Regions from separate parts of the Lelliottia sp. genome, predicted to be linked through region 2. Evidence: predicted binding sites of a transcription regulator. Region 2 holds the regulator's gene; each other region holds the start of a gene.
What was found. The regulator PhoB, encoded in region 2, activates phosphate uptake and scavenging genes when phosphate is short. The targets are predictions, from matches to a motif close to CTGTCATAAAACTGNCNNAT.
Positions count from the first base shown of each region.

Region 1: pstS (phosphate ABC transporter substrate-binding protein PstS) is a predicted target of PhoB. The motif match lies at 3,381-3,400, and genes of this name have one in related genera.
Region 3: nudF (ADP-ribose diphosphatase) is a predicted target of PhoB. The motif match lies at 2,929-2,948, and genes of this name have one in related genera.

Region 1 is NZ_JAZQNX010000004.1:51,016-55,583, forward strand. It holds gene pstB (phosphate ABC transporter ATP-binding protein PstB) at 1-279, opposite strand, end outside; gene pstA (phosphate ABC transporter permease PstA) at 326-1,216, opposite strand; gene pstC (phosphate ABC transporter permease PstC) at 1,216-2,175, opposite strand; gene pstS (phosphate ABC transporter substrate-binding protein PstS) at 2,253-3,293, opposite strand; gene glmS (glutamine--fructose-6-phosphate transaminase (isomerizing)) at 3,615-4,568, opposite strand, start outside.
Region 2 is NZ_JAZQNX010000005.1:347,456-352,023, forward strand. It holds gene phoR (phosphate regulon sensor histidine kinase PhoR) at 388-1,683, opposite strand; gene phoB (phosphate response regulator transcription factor PhoB) at 1,705-2,394, opposite strand; gene sbcD (exonuclease subunit SbcD) at 2,699-3,904, shown strand; gene sbcC (exonuclease subunit SbcC) at 3,901-4,568, shown strand, end outside.
Region 3 is NZ_JAZQNX010000040.1:84,691-89,258, forward strand. It holds gene parE (DNA topoisomerase IV subunit B) at 1-343, opposite strand, end outside; gene yqiA (esterase YqiA) at 371-952, opposite strand; gene cpdA (3',5'-cyclic-AMP phosphodiesterase) at 952-1,779, opposite strand; gene ACKI5T_RS19535 (DUF1249 family protein) at 1,807-2,229, opposite strand; gene nudF (ADP-ribose diphosphatase) at 2,226-2,858, opposite strand; gene tolC (outer membrane channel protein TolC) at 3,061-4,545, shown strand.

The sequences.
Region 1 (4,568 bases), on a different contig from region 2:
CACTTTGGCACGCAGCAGCGCGATATCCTGGGTATTGGTCAGAATGTTGTCGCCATCCAGCAGAATTTCGCCTTCCGCACGCTGCTCCGGATAGAGTGAGTACATTTTGTTAAAGGTACGCAGCAGGGTGGATTTGCCACAGCCTGATGGACCGATAAATGCCGTCACCTGGTTTTTGGCAATATCCAGGTTGATGTTTTTCAGTGCATGGAATTTACCGTAGTAGAAGTTCAAATCACGAACCTGAATCTTACCCGGTGCAGTATCAACCATACTCATTGACTCATTTCCTCATTCGGCGCCGCGTGATGCCGCGCCGTAAAAATTAACCGTGTTTCTGTTTCGCGAAAATGACGCGCGCCAGAATGTTCAGCAACAGTACGCACAGGGTGATAATTAACACCCCTGCCCAGGCCAGTTGTTGCCACTCGGCAAACGGGCTCATCGCAAATTTAAAGATGGTGACCGGCAGGTTAGCGATGGGCTGCATCATGTCGGTGCTCCAGAACTGGTTCGAAAGCGCGGTAAACAGCAGCGGCGCGGTTTCGCCTGCGATACGCGCAATCGCCAGCAGGATACCGGTCATGATCCCGGAGACTGATGCTTTCAGCGTAATCGCGGAGATCATCTTCCATTTCGGTGTACCCAGCGCATAAGCCGCTTCACGCAGGCTGTCCGGCACCAGTTTCAGCATGTTCTCGGTCGTACGGATAACGATAGGCACTTGCAGCAGCGCCAGCGCAATCACGCCCGCCCAGCCAGAGAAATGCTCCATCTGCGCGACCACAATGGTGTAGACGAACAGGCCGACCACAATAGACGGCGCGGAAAGCAGAATATCGTTGATGAAACGAATCACCTCAGCGACCCAGGATTTACGGCCATATTCCGCCAGATAAATCCCCGCCATGATACCGAGAGGCGTTCCGACAACGGTCGCCCAGAAGATCAGCATGCCACTGCCTGCCAGGGCGTTTGCCAGCCCACCACCCGCAGTATTTGGCGGCGGCGTCATCTCGGTGAACAGCGCAATCGACATCCCGTCGATGCCGCGCGTGATCGTCGAGAACAGGATCCACACTAACCAGAACAGGCCAAACGCCATCGTCGCCATGGAAAGCGTCAGCGCAAGGCGATTTTTGAAGCGACGGCGCGCCTGCATTTTGCGGCGAGATTCTGCCAGCGCAGTAGTGCTTTGCATTTCGAGCGTAGCCATTAGCGTACCCCCTCATTTTTCGCCAGGCGCATGATCATCAGCTTGGAAATCGCCAGAACGATGAAGGTGATTACAAACAGAATCAGACCCAGTTCCATCAACGCCGCCACATGCAGACCTGATTCCGCTTCGGCAAATTCATTTGCCAGCGCGGAGGTAATGCTGTTACCCGGCATAAACAGCGAGGCGCTGTCGAGTTGGTAGGTGTTACCGATGATAAAGGTCACCGCCATGGTTTCACCCAGCGCACGACCCAGACCCAGCATGACGCCGCCGATGACACCATTTTTGGTGAACGGCAGGACGATACGCCAGATAACTTCCCAGGTGGTGCAGCCGATACCGTAGGCCGACTCTTTCATCATCACCGGCGTTTGTTCAAACACATCGCGCATCACCGCCGCAATGTACGGAATGATCATGATGGCGAGAATCACGCCCGCGGCCAGAATACCGATCCCGAACGCTGGGCCGGAGAACAGCGCGCCGACAAAAGGAATATTCGACAGGACATTGCCCACCGGTTCCTGGAAGTATTTCGCAAACAGCGGAGCAAAGATAAACAGGCCCCACATGCCGTAAACGATACTCGGAATCGCCGCCAGCAGTTCAATCGCGATGCCCAGCGGCCGCCTTAGCCAGTTAGGAGCCAGCTCCGTCAGGAACAGCGCGATACCAAAGCTCACCGGAACGGCAATCAACAGGGCGATAAACGAGGTGACCAGCGTGCCGTAAATCGGCACCAGCGCACCGTAAATATCGTTCGGCGCATCCCACTCTTTGGTCCACAGGAAGGCGAACCCGAATTTCTGGATGCTCGGCCAGGAGGAGAAAATCAGTGACACGATAATGCCGCCCAGCAGCAATAGCACAATCAGCGCAGCCAGTTTTACCAGCGCGCTGAAAATCTTGTCACCATTTTTACCCGGAGGGTTAAAAGCAGGCTTGGTTGCAGCCATAAATTACTCTTCTGTTAAATACGTTTTACGAAGTAAAGCGGGTGAAATTCACCCGCCATTTTCGTCAGTATGCCAAATCAATACAATGCTTTACCGCTGCTGTCTTTCACGTTTGTTTTCCATGCAGCACGAATCTGCTCAACCACGCTGTCCGGCAGGCTTGCGTAATCCAGGTCGTTAGCCTGTTTGCCACCGTTTTTGTACGCCCAGTCGAAGAACTTCAACACTTCAGCGCCCTGCTCAGGTTTCTTCTGATCTTTATGCACCAGGATGAACGTGGTGGACGTGATTGGCCACGCGCCGTCACCTTTCTGGTTAGTCAGATCCTGTGCGAAGGATTTGCTCCAGTCAGCGCCTTTCGCAGCGTTAGCGAAGTTTTCTTCGGTCGGGCTAACCGGTTTACCGTCAGCTGAGATCAGCTTGGTGTAAGCCAGGTTGTTTTGCTTGGCGTAAGCGTATTCAACGTAACCGATTGAACCCGGCAGACGCTGTACGAACGCGGCGATACCGTCGTTCCCTTTACCGCCCAGACCGGTCGGCCAGTTAACAGTAGAGCCAGAACCGATTTTGGATTTCCACTCTTCGTTCACTTTCGCCAGGTAGCTGGTGAAGACGAAGGACGTACCGGAACCGTCAGCACGACGAACCACAGCGATGTTCTGCGAAGGCAGTTTCACGCCTGGGTTCAGTTTGGTGATGGCTTCATCATCCCATTTTTTGATGTTGCCGAGGTAGATATCGCCAAGGGTTTTGCCATCCAGCACCAGTTCGCCAGATTTCAGACCCGGGATATTCACGGCCAGCACAACACCACCGATAACGGTTGGGAACTGGAACAGACCTTCCTGAGCCAGTTTGTCATCAGACAATGGCGCGTCAGATGCACCGAAATCGACGGTATTGGCCGTAATTTGTTTAACGCCACCGGAGGAGCCGATACCCTGATAGTTTACCTTGTTACCGGTCTCTTTCTGGTAGGTATCTGCCCATTTGGCATACACCGGCGCAGGGAAAGTTGCACCAGCGCCAGTCAGGCTTGCTTCTGCGAATACAGAGAACGCGCTCATAGATAAGGTCGCGGCGACAACAGTTGCGACAGTGGTACGCATAACTTTCATAATGTCTCCTGCAAGGATTTCGTAAATCGTTGTTTAGTGGCTACGATGAGCAAAATAGGACAATCAGGTGACAGATAAATGTACGAAATATGACAGTTTTATGACATGAAAAGTTTGACTTAAAATTCCACGAAATAATTTTTAATAAACAGTAAGTTAAATATCTTTATGACACTCTGTTTTCAGAAAAATTTTATTTGTGTGACACTGAAAAAGTAGCTGAAAATGACAGATTGTCATCAATATAAAGAGAGGAGAATTGATTAAAAACAAACCAGCAGGAAAGAGAAAAGCTCCACCCGAAGATGGAGCCTGAAGGGATTATTCTACGGTGACTGACTTCGCCAGGTTACGCGGTTGGTCAACGTCGGTGCCTTTAATCAGCGCGACGTGATAAGCCAACAGTTGCAGCGGAACGGTATAGAAGATAGGCGCAATCACCTCTTCGACATGCGGCATCTCGATGATGTGCATGTTGTCGTTGCTGACAAAACCGGCATCCTGATCGGCGAAGACGTACAGCTGGCCGCCACGGGCGCGCACTTCTTCGATGTTAGATTTCAGTTTTTCCAGCAGTTCGTTGTTCGGTGCAACGACGATAACCGGCATATCCGCGTCAATCAGCGCCAGTGGGCCATGTTTCAGCTCACCTGCCGCGTAGGCTTCGGCGTGAATATAGGAGATTTCTTTCAGCTTCAGTGCGCCTTCCAGCGCAATCGGATACTGATCGCCACGGCCCAGGAACAGCGCGTGGTGTTTGTCAGAGAAATCTTCCGCCAGTGCTTCAATGCGTTTGTCCTGAGACAGCATCTGCTCGATACGGCTCGGCAGCGCCTGCAAACCATGCACGATATCGTGCTCAATCGCCGCATCCTGGCCTTTCAGACGTGCCAGTTTCGCCACCAGCATCAGCAGAACGGTCAGCTGCGTGGTGAACGCTTTGGTTGACGCCACACCGATTTCCGTACCCGCTTTGGTCATCAGGGCCAGATCGGATTCACGCACCAGCGACGAGCCCGGCACGTTACAGATTGCCAGAGAACCGAGATATCCCAGCTCTTTAGACAAACGCAGTGCCGCCAGGGTATCCGCCGTTTCACCAGACTGGGAAAGGGTGATCATCAGGCTGTTGCGACGCACCGCTGATTTGCGGTAGCGGAATTCAGAGGCGATTTCCACATCGCACGGCACGCCAGCCAGCGCTTCAAACCAGTAACGCGAAACCATACCGGAGTTGTAAGACGTTCCGCAGGCAACAATCTGAATGTGCTCAAC
Region 2 (4,568 bases):
TGGTGTTGAAAACGTTGAGATTTTCGCCATCCCTCTCGGGACGATACGGCGGAAAATTAACTCAATTTCAGCGGGATATGCTCCCGTCCTGGCGCAGCGAAGAATAGTTTTTCGGTTTACCGCGCAAATACAGTCGGTCTGACAGTATATGGGGCGCAATTTAAACGCTTATAACGTTTAAAGGCAAGGAGGGATCTTAAAACCAGAACAATATGCCAGCATGAAAAAACAGACCAGCACAATCCGCTAAGTATAAGAAAAACTCATGGCTAATCATGCGAACAAAAAAGCATCAGCCGTATAAAATTCATCCGCGTTTCGCTTGACTGCAAAGCAAACAGGCCAGCAAACGCTGGCCTGTGGAAAGGAAGGCTGACACACCGGCTGTCAGGCACTTTTTTTGGCAATTAATCGTTCCGGGATAACAAAACTGAATCGTGTTCCTTTACCCGGCGTACTCTGAATATCAAGACGGCTATCGTGATGATTCAATGCATGCTTCACAATCGCCAGACCCAGCCCACTGCCGCCCGTTTGTCGTGAGCGCGCTTTATCGACGCGATAGAAACGCTCAGTCAGACGCGGAATGTGCTCCGGCCCAATGCCCGGTCCGTTGTCTTCGACGCTAAATTCGGCCCCCGTCGGCACATGCTGCCAGCGCACCACAATGTGGGTGCCTTCCGGCGTATGATTCACGGCGTTATAGACCAGATTCGATATCGCACTGCGCAGTTGCTCTTCACTGCCGAGGACTTTCAGCGCGCTATCAACCTCAAACGTCAGCTGATGCTTTTTATGGCTCAGCGTTTGCGCTTCCCGCTCCACCACGCGCAGCATCATCGGAACATCAATAGTTTCATTCAGTGCCAGCGTCGGGGCGGCTTCAATTTTCGACAGCGTCAGGAGCTGCTTGACCAGTCCTTCCATGCGATGCGTTTGCTCGCGCATCGTATGTAATGCTTTCTCTCGCGGCGCACCTTCCAGCGTTTGCTCCTGCATCATCTCCAGATACCCCTGAAGCACGGTCAACGGCGTGCGCAGTTCGTGGCTGACGTTGGCAAAAAAATTACGACGAGCCCCTTCAAGCTGGTGCATTTGGGTAACATCACGCGCCACCATCAACCACTGCTTGTCGCTGTAGGGCATAACGCGAATCTCAAGGTGACGGCCATTATTCAGCACCAGATTGTGCGGGCGAGTAAATTCACGCTTTTTCAGATACAGCGTGAATTCGGGGTAACGCAGAAGGTTCAGGATATTCTGGCCGTTATCGTCTGGCCAGCGGAGTCCAAGCAGCTGTTGTGCAAGACCATTACACCAGAAAATCGTCCCTTCTTCGGTGGTGAGGATCACCGCATCCGGCAGCGACTCTGCGCCGCTACGAAAGCGCTTGATCAGGCTTCCCAGTTCACGACGACGCTTTTTATTACGCATCTGCATCTGGTGTAAGCCGTAAAGCAACGGCTCCCAGCTTCCGCTCCCCGGCGGGGGCGTCATGCTGCGATCCACCCAAAGCCACCACGACAGACGCAGTAAATTCCAGAAATGCCAGATCAGCAGGCTGGTCACTGCCGCCAATAAAAACCACGGCAGATGGCCAAAAATAGCCCCAAAAATGAAGGCCGGGAGACAGCATAAGATCAGTTCAAAAACGAGCCTTTTCCATGACAGACGTTCCAGCACGCGTCACACTCCTGTCAGTGTTCAGAAACGGGTCGAAAAACGATAACCCGTGCCGCGCACCGTTTGCACCATGCGATCGTGGCCGCTGTGTTCCAGCGCTTTTCGCAAGCGGCGAATATGCACATCAACCGTTCTGTCCTCAACATACACGTTTGTTCCCCAAACGTTATTCAGCAACTGCTCACGACTGTAAACGCGCTCCGGATGGGTCATAAAGAAGTGCAACAGCTTAAATTCGGTCGGTCCCATGTCGAGCGGATTTTCACCCGTCATCACGCGATGCGACGTAGGATCCAGACTCAGTCCCTGCATCTCAATCACCTCTTCCACCGCCATCGGTGAAATACGGCGCATCACCGCTTTAATACGCGCCACCAGCTCCTTCGGTGAAAACGGCTTGGTGATGTAATCATCTGCACCCGTTTCCAGCCCGCGCACGCGATCTTCTTCTTCACCGCGCGCCGTGAGCATAACGACTGGAATATCGCGGGTCATCGCTTCACGTTTGATGTGTTTGATAAATTGCAGTCCAGAGCCGCCAGGCAACATCCAGTCAAGCAGAATCAAATCAGGCCAGGGTTCGTTCAGCTGATTCACCGCGCTGTCATAATCTTCAGCTTCTATCGGCTGAAAACCGTTTTGTTCGAGCACGAAGCACACCATTTCACGAATTGGAGCTTCATCTTCTACGACCAGAATACGTCTCGCCATACTTTACCCTGTCTTATTGAGGTTAAAAGTTTGTAATGCGGCGTCATTATGCGTCAGATTTATGACAGATTTATGAAAAACATTACCACTGTGAATAGCAAACTATTGTTTTATTACAGCTGTTATTTCCCGTTTCCAGGACATTTATCACCGCAAAAGCCGTGACGCTAGCTCATACCAGCACATCTCAGAACCCCATGCTGACGCCCGTAACACTCAGAATGGGGCCGATGCAGCCAACACAGAGGCGGCCTGAAGGATCAAGTGTATAATCCCTTTCACCTTTTTTTGCCACGGATCTGTTATGCGCATACTTCACACCTCGGACTGGCATCTGGGTCAAAATTTTTACAGTAAAAGCCGTGCGGCCGAACACGAAGCGTTCCTGAACTGGCTGCTGGAAACGGCGCTGACGCACCAGGTTGACGCGATCATTGTCGCCGGTGATATTTTTGACACCGGATCGCCGCCCAGCTATGCGCGCGAAATCTATAACCGCTTCGTGGTCAATTTACAGAAAACGGGCTGCCATCTGGTCATCGTCGCGGGTAATCACGACTCGGTGGCAACGCTGAATGAGTCGCGCGATATTCTGGCCTTTCTGAATACCACTGTAGTGGCAAACGCCGGGCATGCACCGCAAATCATCAAAAAACGCGACGGCACCCCGGGCGCCGTTATCTGCCCGATCCCCTTTTTGCGTCCACGTGACATCGTTCAAAGCCAGGCCGGTCTGACCGGCGGCGAAAAGCAAAAGCACCTGCTGCAGGCTATTACCGACTACTATCAGCAGCAATTTTTCGACGCCTGCGCCTTGCGCGGTGAAGCGACGCTGCCCGTTATCGCCACCGGCCATTTAACCACCGTCGGCGCCAGTAAAAGTGACGCGGTACGCGAAATTTATATCGGTACGCTGGATGCGTTCCCGGCGCAGAACTTCCCACCCGCCGATTACATCGCACTCGGGCATATCCATCGGGCACAGAAGATTGGCGGCAGCGAACATATCCGCTACTGCGGATCGCCCATTTCGCTCAGCTTTGACGAAACGGGCAAACCCAAAAGCGTGCATCTGGTCACTTTTATCGACGGGAAACTCAGCGCGGTAGACACGCTGGAAGTGCCCGTGACGCAGCCGCTGGCGGTACTAAAAGGCGATCTGGCGGCCATCACCGCACAGCTAGAGCAGTGGCGCGACGTGGAGCAAATCCCGCCCGTCTGGCTGGATATCGAAATCACGACAGACGACTATCTGCACGATATGCAGCGCAAAATCCAGGCACTCACGGAAACGCTGCCGGTTGAGGTTTTACTGGTGCGCCGCAGTCGCGAACAGCGCGAGAAAATTCTGCTCAGTGCGCAGCGCGAAACGCTCAGCGAGCTGAAGGTCGAAGAGGTTTTTGAACGCCGACTGGCACAGGAAGAGATTGACGACGCGCAGCGCGCCAGACTGAACGAGCTGTTCACCCATACGCTGCATGCGCTCAATGATGAGGAAGACAACGCATGAAAATTCTCAGCCTGCGTCTGAAAAACATCAACTCCCTGAAGGGCGAATGGAAAATTGATTTCACCGCCGAGCCGTTCGCCAGTAACGGTCTGTTTGCGATAACCGGCGCGACCGGCGCAGGCAAAACCACCCTACTGGACGCCATCTGCCTCGCGTTGTATCACCAGACGCCGCGTCTGAATAAAGTCACACAATCACAAAATGATCTCATGACGCGCGACACCGCTGAATGTCTGGCGGAGGTGGAGTTTGAAGTCAAAGGTACAGCTTATCGCGCTTTCTGGAGCCAAAGCCGAGCGCGTAATCAGCCTGACGGGAATTTACAGGCACCGCGCGTAGAGCTGGCGCGCTGCGAAGACGGTAAAATTCTGTCTGACAAAGCCACAGACAAAATTGAGCAAACGGCCACGCTGACCGGGCTGGATTACGATCGTTTCACGCGCTCAATGCTGTTGTCACAGGGGCAATTTGCCGCCTTCCTCAATGCCAAACCTGGCGAACGCGCCGAGCTGCTGGAGGAACTTACCGGAACCGAGATTTACGGCCAAATTTCCGCAAGGGTCTTTGAACAACACAAAGCCGCGCGCACGGAGCTCGAAAGGCGCGAAGCGCAAGCTGCTGGTGTGATTTTACTGAGCGAAGAGCAGCAACAGCAGCTCACCCA
Region 3 (4,568 bases), on a different contig from region 2:
CCACGCCGTGAAGGCCGCCGGAGAACTGGTAGTTTTTATTGGAGAATTTACCGCCCGCATGCAGACGGCAAAGGATCAGCTCAACGGCTGGAACCCCTTCCTCCGGGTGGATGTCGACCGGCATGCCGCGTCCGTCGTCAATCACTTCGAGCGACTGATCGGCGTGCAGAATGACGTCGATGCGTTTGGCATGACCCGCCAGCGCTTCGTCCACACTGTTATCAATCACTTCCTGGCCCAGGTGGTTTGGGCGCGTCGTATCGGTATACATCCCCGGGCGGCGGCGAACCGGCTCAAGCCCGGTGAGGACCTCAATGGCATCAGCGTTATAGGTTTGCGTCATGATTTAACTAGCAATTCGCAGTGATTGTCAGTGGCTGTGCAGTCCAAGAAAATCGACAATCTGGGTGAAATGATTCTCAAAGCCCGTGAAAGCATGGTTTCCGCCCTCTTCTACAGTCTGGCGGCAAGAGGCGTAATACGCCACTGCCTGGCGGTAATCCAGCACTTCATCGCCCGTCTGTTGCAGCAGCCAGATAAGATCGGGCGCGTCCAGCGGGTCTATCTGCATAACTTTGAGGTCGTAAATATGGCGTGACTCTAGCACATATTGTTGTCCGGTGTAGGGGTTCTCGTTTTGCCCGAGAAAGTCCCTCAGCAGCTCAAAGGGCCGTACTGCCGGGTTAACAACTACCGCAGGGAGCATAAAGCATTGCGAGAGCCAGGTGGCGTAATAACCGCCCAGCGAAGAGCCCACGACGCCGAACGATTCACCGCCATGTTCCATCACGATGGACTCCAGCATCTCTGCGGCATCAGCGGGATACGGCGGGAGTTGCGGAACGATGATCTCAATGTGCGGATGATGCGCGCCGAGCCACTGACGAAATTGCGTCGCCTTCGCGGAACGCGGGGAGCTGTTGAACCCGTGTAAATAAAGGAGCGTAGACATCAGTATCCTTCTGACGCGGTATCTGGGCGGAACGTCGCACTTTGCAGACGGCAAACTTCTGTCGTCAGCGAGCCATCGGCATGCAGTTCCAGCCAGCGCCAGCCTGGCGCAATCGTGTCTAACGTAAAGTTGGCGCAGTGCGGTTTGAACTGGACGCACGTCGACGGCGTCGCCAGTAAACGGCGGCCATTCCAGTCGAGATCCTGTTCCTGATGAATATGACCACACAACAGATTGTTGACATGGGGATATTTGGACAACACGCGATCCAGCGCCGCTGAATTGCGCAGGCTATGTTGATCGAGCCAGCTGCATCCCGCAGGCAAAGGATGATGATGCAATAACAGCAGGGTATGACGCTCAGGATCGGCAGCCAGTTTTTTCTCCAGCCACTCCAGCTGAAAATCACTCAACTCACCATGCGGTACACCGAACACCTGCGTATCCAACAGCAAAATTTGCCAGTGCTCACCGACAAACACGCGCTTGGCGGGAGAAATGCCCGCATCGTGCAGCGTGCTGTACATCGCTGGCTGAAAATCATGATTGCCGGGTAACCAGACGCAGGGCACGCTAAAGCTCGCGATCCCTGTCGCAAAATGCTGATAGGCCGCAGCGCTTTGATCTTGTGCCAAATCGCCCGTAGCCGCTATCAAATCGCAGTGGCGATTCTCAGCGTGAATGGCATCCAGTACTGCCTGATAACTCTCCCAGGTGTTTACACCTAACAGCGTTTCATGCTTTTCGGCAAACAGGTGGGTATCAGTGATTTGTAATATCCTGACTGGCGCCCCACCAGCAACAGTCAGGTTTAACAGGCTTTCCAAATGGTGTCCTTAGGTAGGTTTATGACGCTAACAAACCGGAATCGCCATTGCTCCATGTGCTAAACAATATCTTAGCCAGTCGGCTAAAAACTGGTTAATTTGATGCTTTTCGTCGCGTTGATGCAACTTTTTATTAGGATAATCATACCGCGCTTTAAAGCGGAAGATCTGCTGACTTGAACACACTTCGGCCACCATCGCATCATGATAAAGCCGGACCGTCATCGACGGCAGGCTCCAGTAGCTGATCGTCGGCGCCGTTTGTTTGATTTCTACCAGGGTCGTGTAACGAGTCGATTCAACAATCGTTAATCGATACTGCGCGTTGCTCACCTGATAGCTTACCATTTCGCCGGGCGCGTCATCACGCGGCAACAGGCGGCGTAATTGCGCGAAATTGGTTTCGCACAAACGCATCATTTCTGGGAAGTCAGGTGTATAACGCTTCATTTTTTCCACTCGTTTCGTAAGTCTTGATAATGCAGTTGCAGCCATTGCAAAGCGATGACAGACGCTGCGTTGTCGATTTTCCCCTCTTTTACCCACTGGTAAGCCTGTTCCCGACTCACCACATGAACACGAATATCTTCGTTTTCATCTGCCAGACCGTGAATACCTTCCGCGATCGTGGCGTCCACTTCCCCCACCAGAATAGAAGAGCGCTCGCTGGTCCCGCCAGGGCTTGCCAGATAGCTCAGCACGGGTTTTGTCCGGCCCACTTTCAGCCCGGCTTCTTCCTCAGCCTCACGGCGGGCGACATCTTCCGGCGTTTCGCCTTCTTCGATCATGCCTGCGACCATTTCCAGCAGCCACGGGGTTTCGCTGGTATCCAGCGCCGCAATCCGTACCTGTTCAATCAATACCACTTCATCGCGCACTGGGTCAAAGGGTAGCAAGACTGCGGCATGCCCGCGCTCAAAAATTTCACGTCTTACTTCCCCGCTCATTTCCCCGTTAAACAGGCGATGCCTAAAACGGTAAAGTTCCAGTGAAAAAAATCCGCTATATAACGTTTCCCGTGCAATAATTTCTACATCGTTTTTGGTGAAAGTTACTGGCAATTCATCTGGTTTTTGCATGGCGGTTTCCTGGTCACAATCATGATGAAATTATGAATTTCAAGGCTGTTTGGCTGCCGTTTCAAAGGCTATATGATAGATTGATGCAAATTACAGCCGGATGGCACGTAACGCCAACCTTTTGGTGTGGATGATTCTGTTAGAATCGGCAAATATATTTAACAAGATCAGCGCTAATACTGCTTCACAACAAGGAATGCAAATGAAGAAATTGCTCCCCATCCTTATCGGCCTGAGCCTGACGGGCTTCAGCGCGATGAGCCAGGCAGAAAACCTGTTACAGGTTTATCAGCAAGCACGTCTGGGCAACCCTGAGCTGCGTAAGTCGGCTGCCGATCGTGACGCTGCGTTCGAAAAAATTAACGAAGCACGCAGTCCGTTGCTGCCGCAGTTGGGCTTAGGTGCAGATTATACCTACGGCAATGGCTTCCGTGATAGCAACGGTGTTAACTCCAATACCACCGGCGCATCTCTGCAATTAACGCAAACCTTGTTTGACATGTCCAAGTGGCGTTCGCTGAGTCTTCAAGAGAAAAGCGCAGGCATTCAGGACGTCACCTATCAGACCGATCAGCAAACGCTGATCCTGAATACCGCGACGGCCTACTTCAACGTGTTGAGCGCGATCGATTCGCTCTCCTACACCGAAGCGCAGAAACAAGCGATTTATCGTCAGTTGGATCAAACCACGCAACGTTTTAACGTAGGCCTGGTGGCGATCACCGACGTGCAGAACGCCCGTTCCCAATACGATACCGTGCTGGCGAACGAAGTGACCGCGCGTAACAACCTTGATAACGCGCTGGAATCTCTGCGTCAGGTCACTGGTAATTACTATCCTGAACTGGCTTCGTTGAACGTCGACAACTTCAAAACGGATAAACCGCAGGCCGTGAATGCGCTGCTGAAAGAAGCAGAAAACCGCAACCTGGCGCTGTTACAGGCACGTCTGAGCCAGGATCTGGCACGCGAGCAAATCCGTCAGGCACAGGATGGGCATCTGCCAACCCTGAGCCTCACTGCATCCAGTGCCGTAACGGACACCTCTTATAGCGGTTCTAAAACCGGCGGCGCGAATGCTTCGCAGTTTGACGACAGCAATGTGGGCCAGAACAAAGTCGGCCTGAGCTTCTCCATGCCGCTGTATCAGGGCGGCATGGTTAACTCTCAGGTTAAACAAGCTCAGTACAACTTTGTTGGCGCAAGCGAACAGCTTGAAAGCGCGCACCGCAACGTAGTGCAGACCGTGCGTTCGTCATTCAACAACGTGAATGCCTCTATCAGCAGCATCAACGCCTACAAACAGGCCGTTGTGTCGGCACAGAGTTCATTGGACGCGATGGAAGCCGGTTATTCGGTCGGTACGCGTACCATCGTTGACGTGCTGGATGCGACGACCACGCTGTTCAATGCAAAACAACAGCTCTCCAGCGCACGCTACAACTACCTGATTAACCAACTGAATATTAAATCAGCTCTGGGTACGCTGAACGAGCAGGATCTGCAGATGCTGAACAGCACGCTGGGTAAACCGGTTTCAACAACGCCTGAAAACGTGGCGCCGGAAAACCCACAGCAGGACGCCAGCGCTGATGGCTATAACGCCAACGGTTCAGCCCCTGTTGCGCAGCCCGCAGCGGCTCGCACGACAACCAATAACGCAGCCGGTAACCCATTCCGTAACTGATGTTAAAACCCGGTCTATGACTC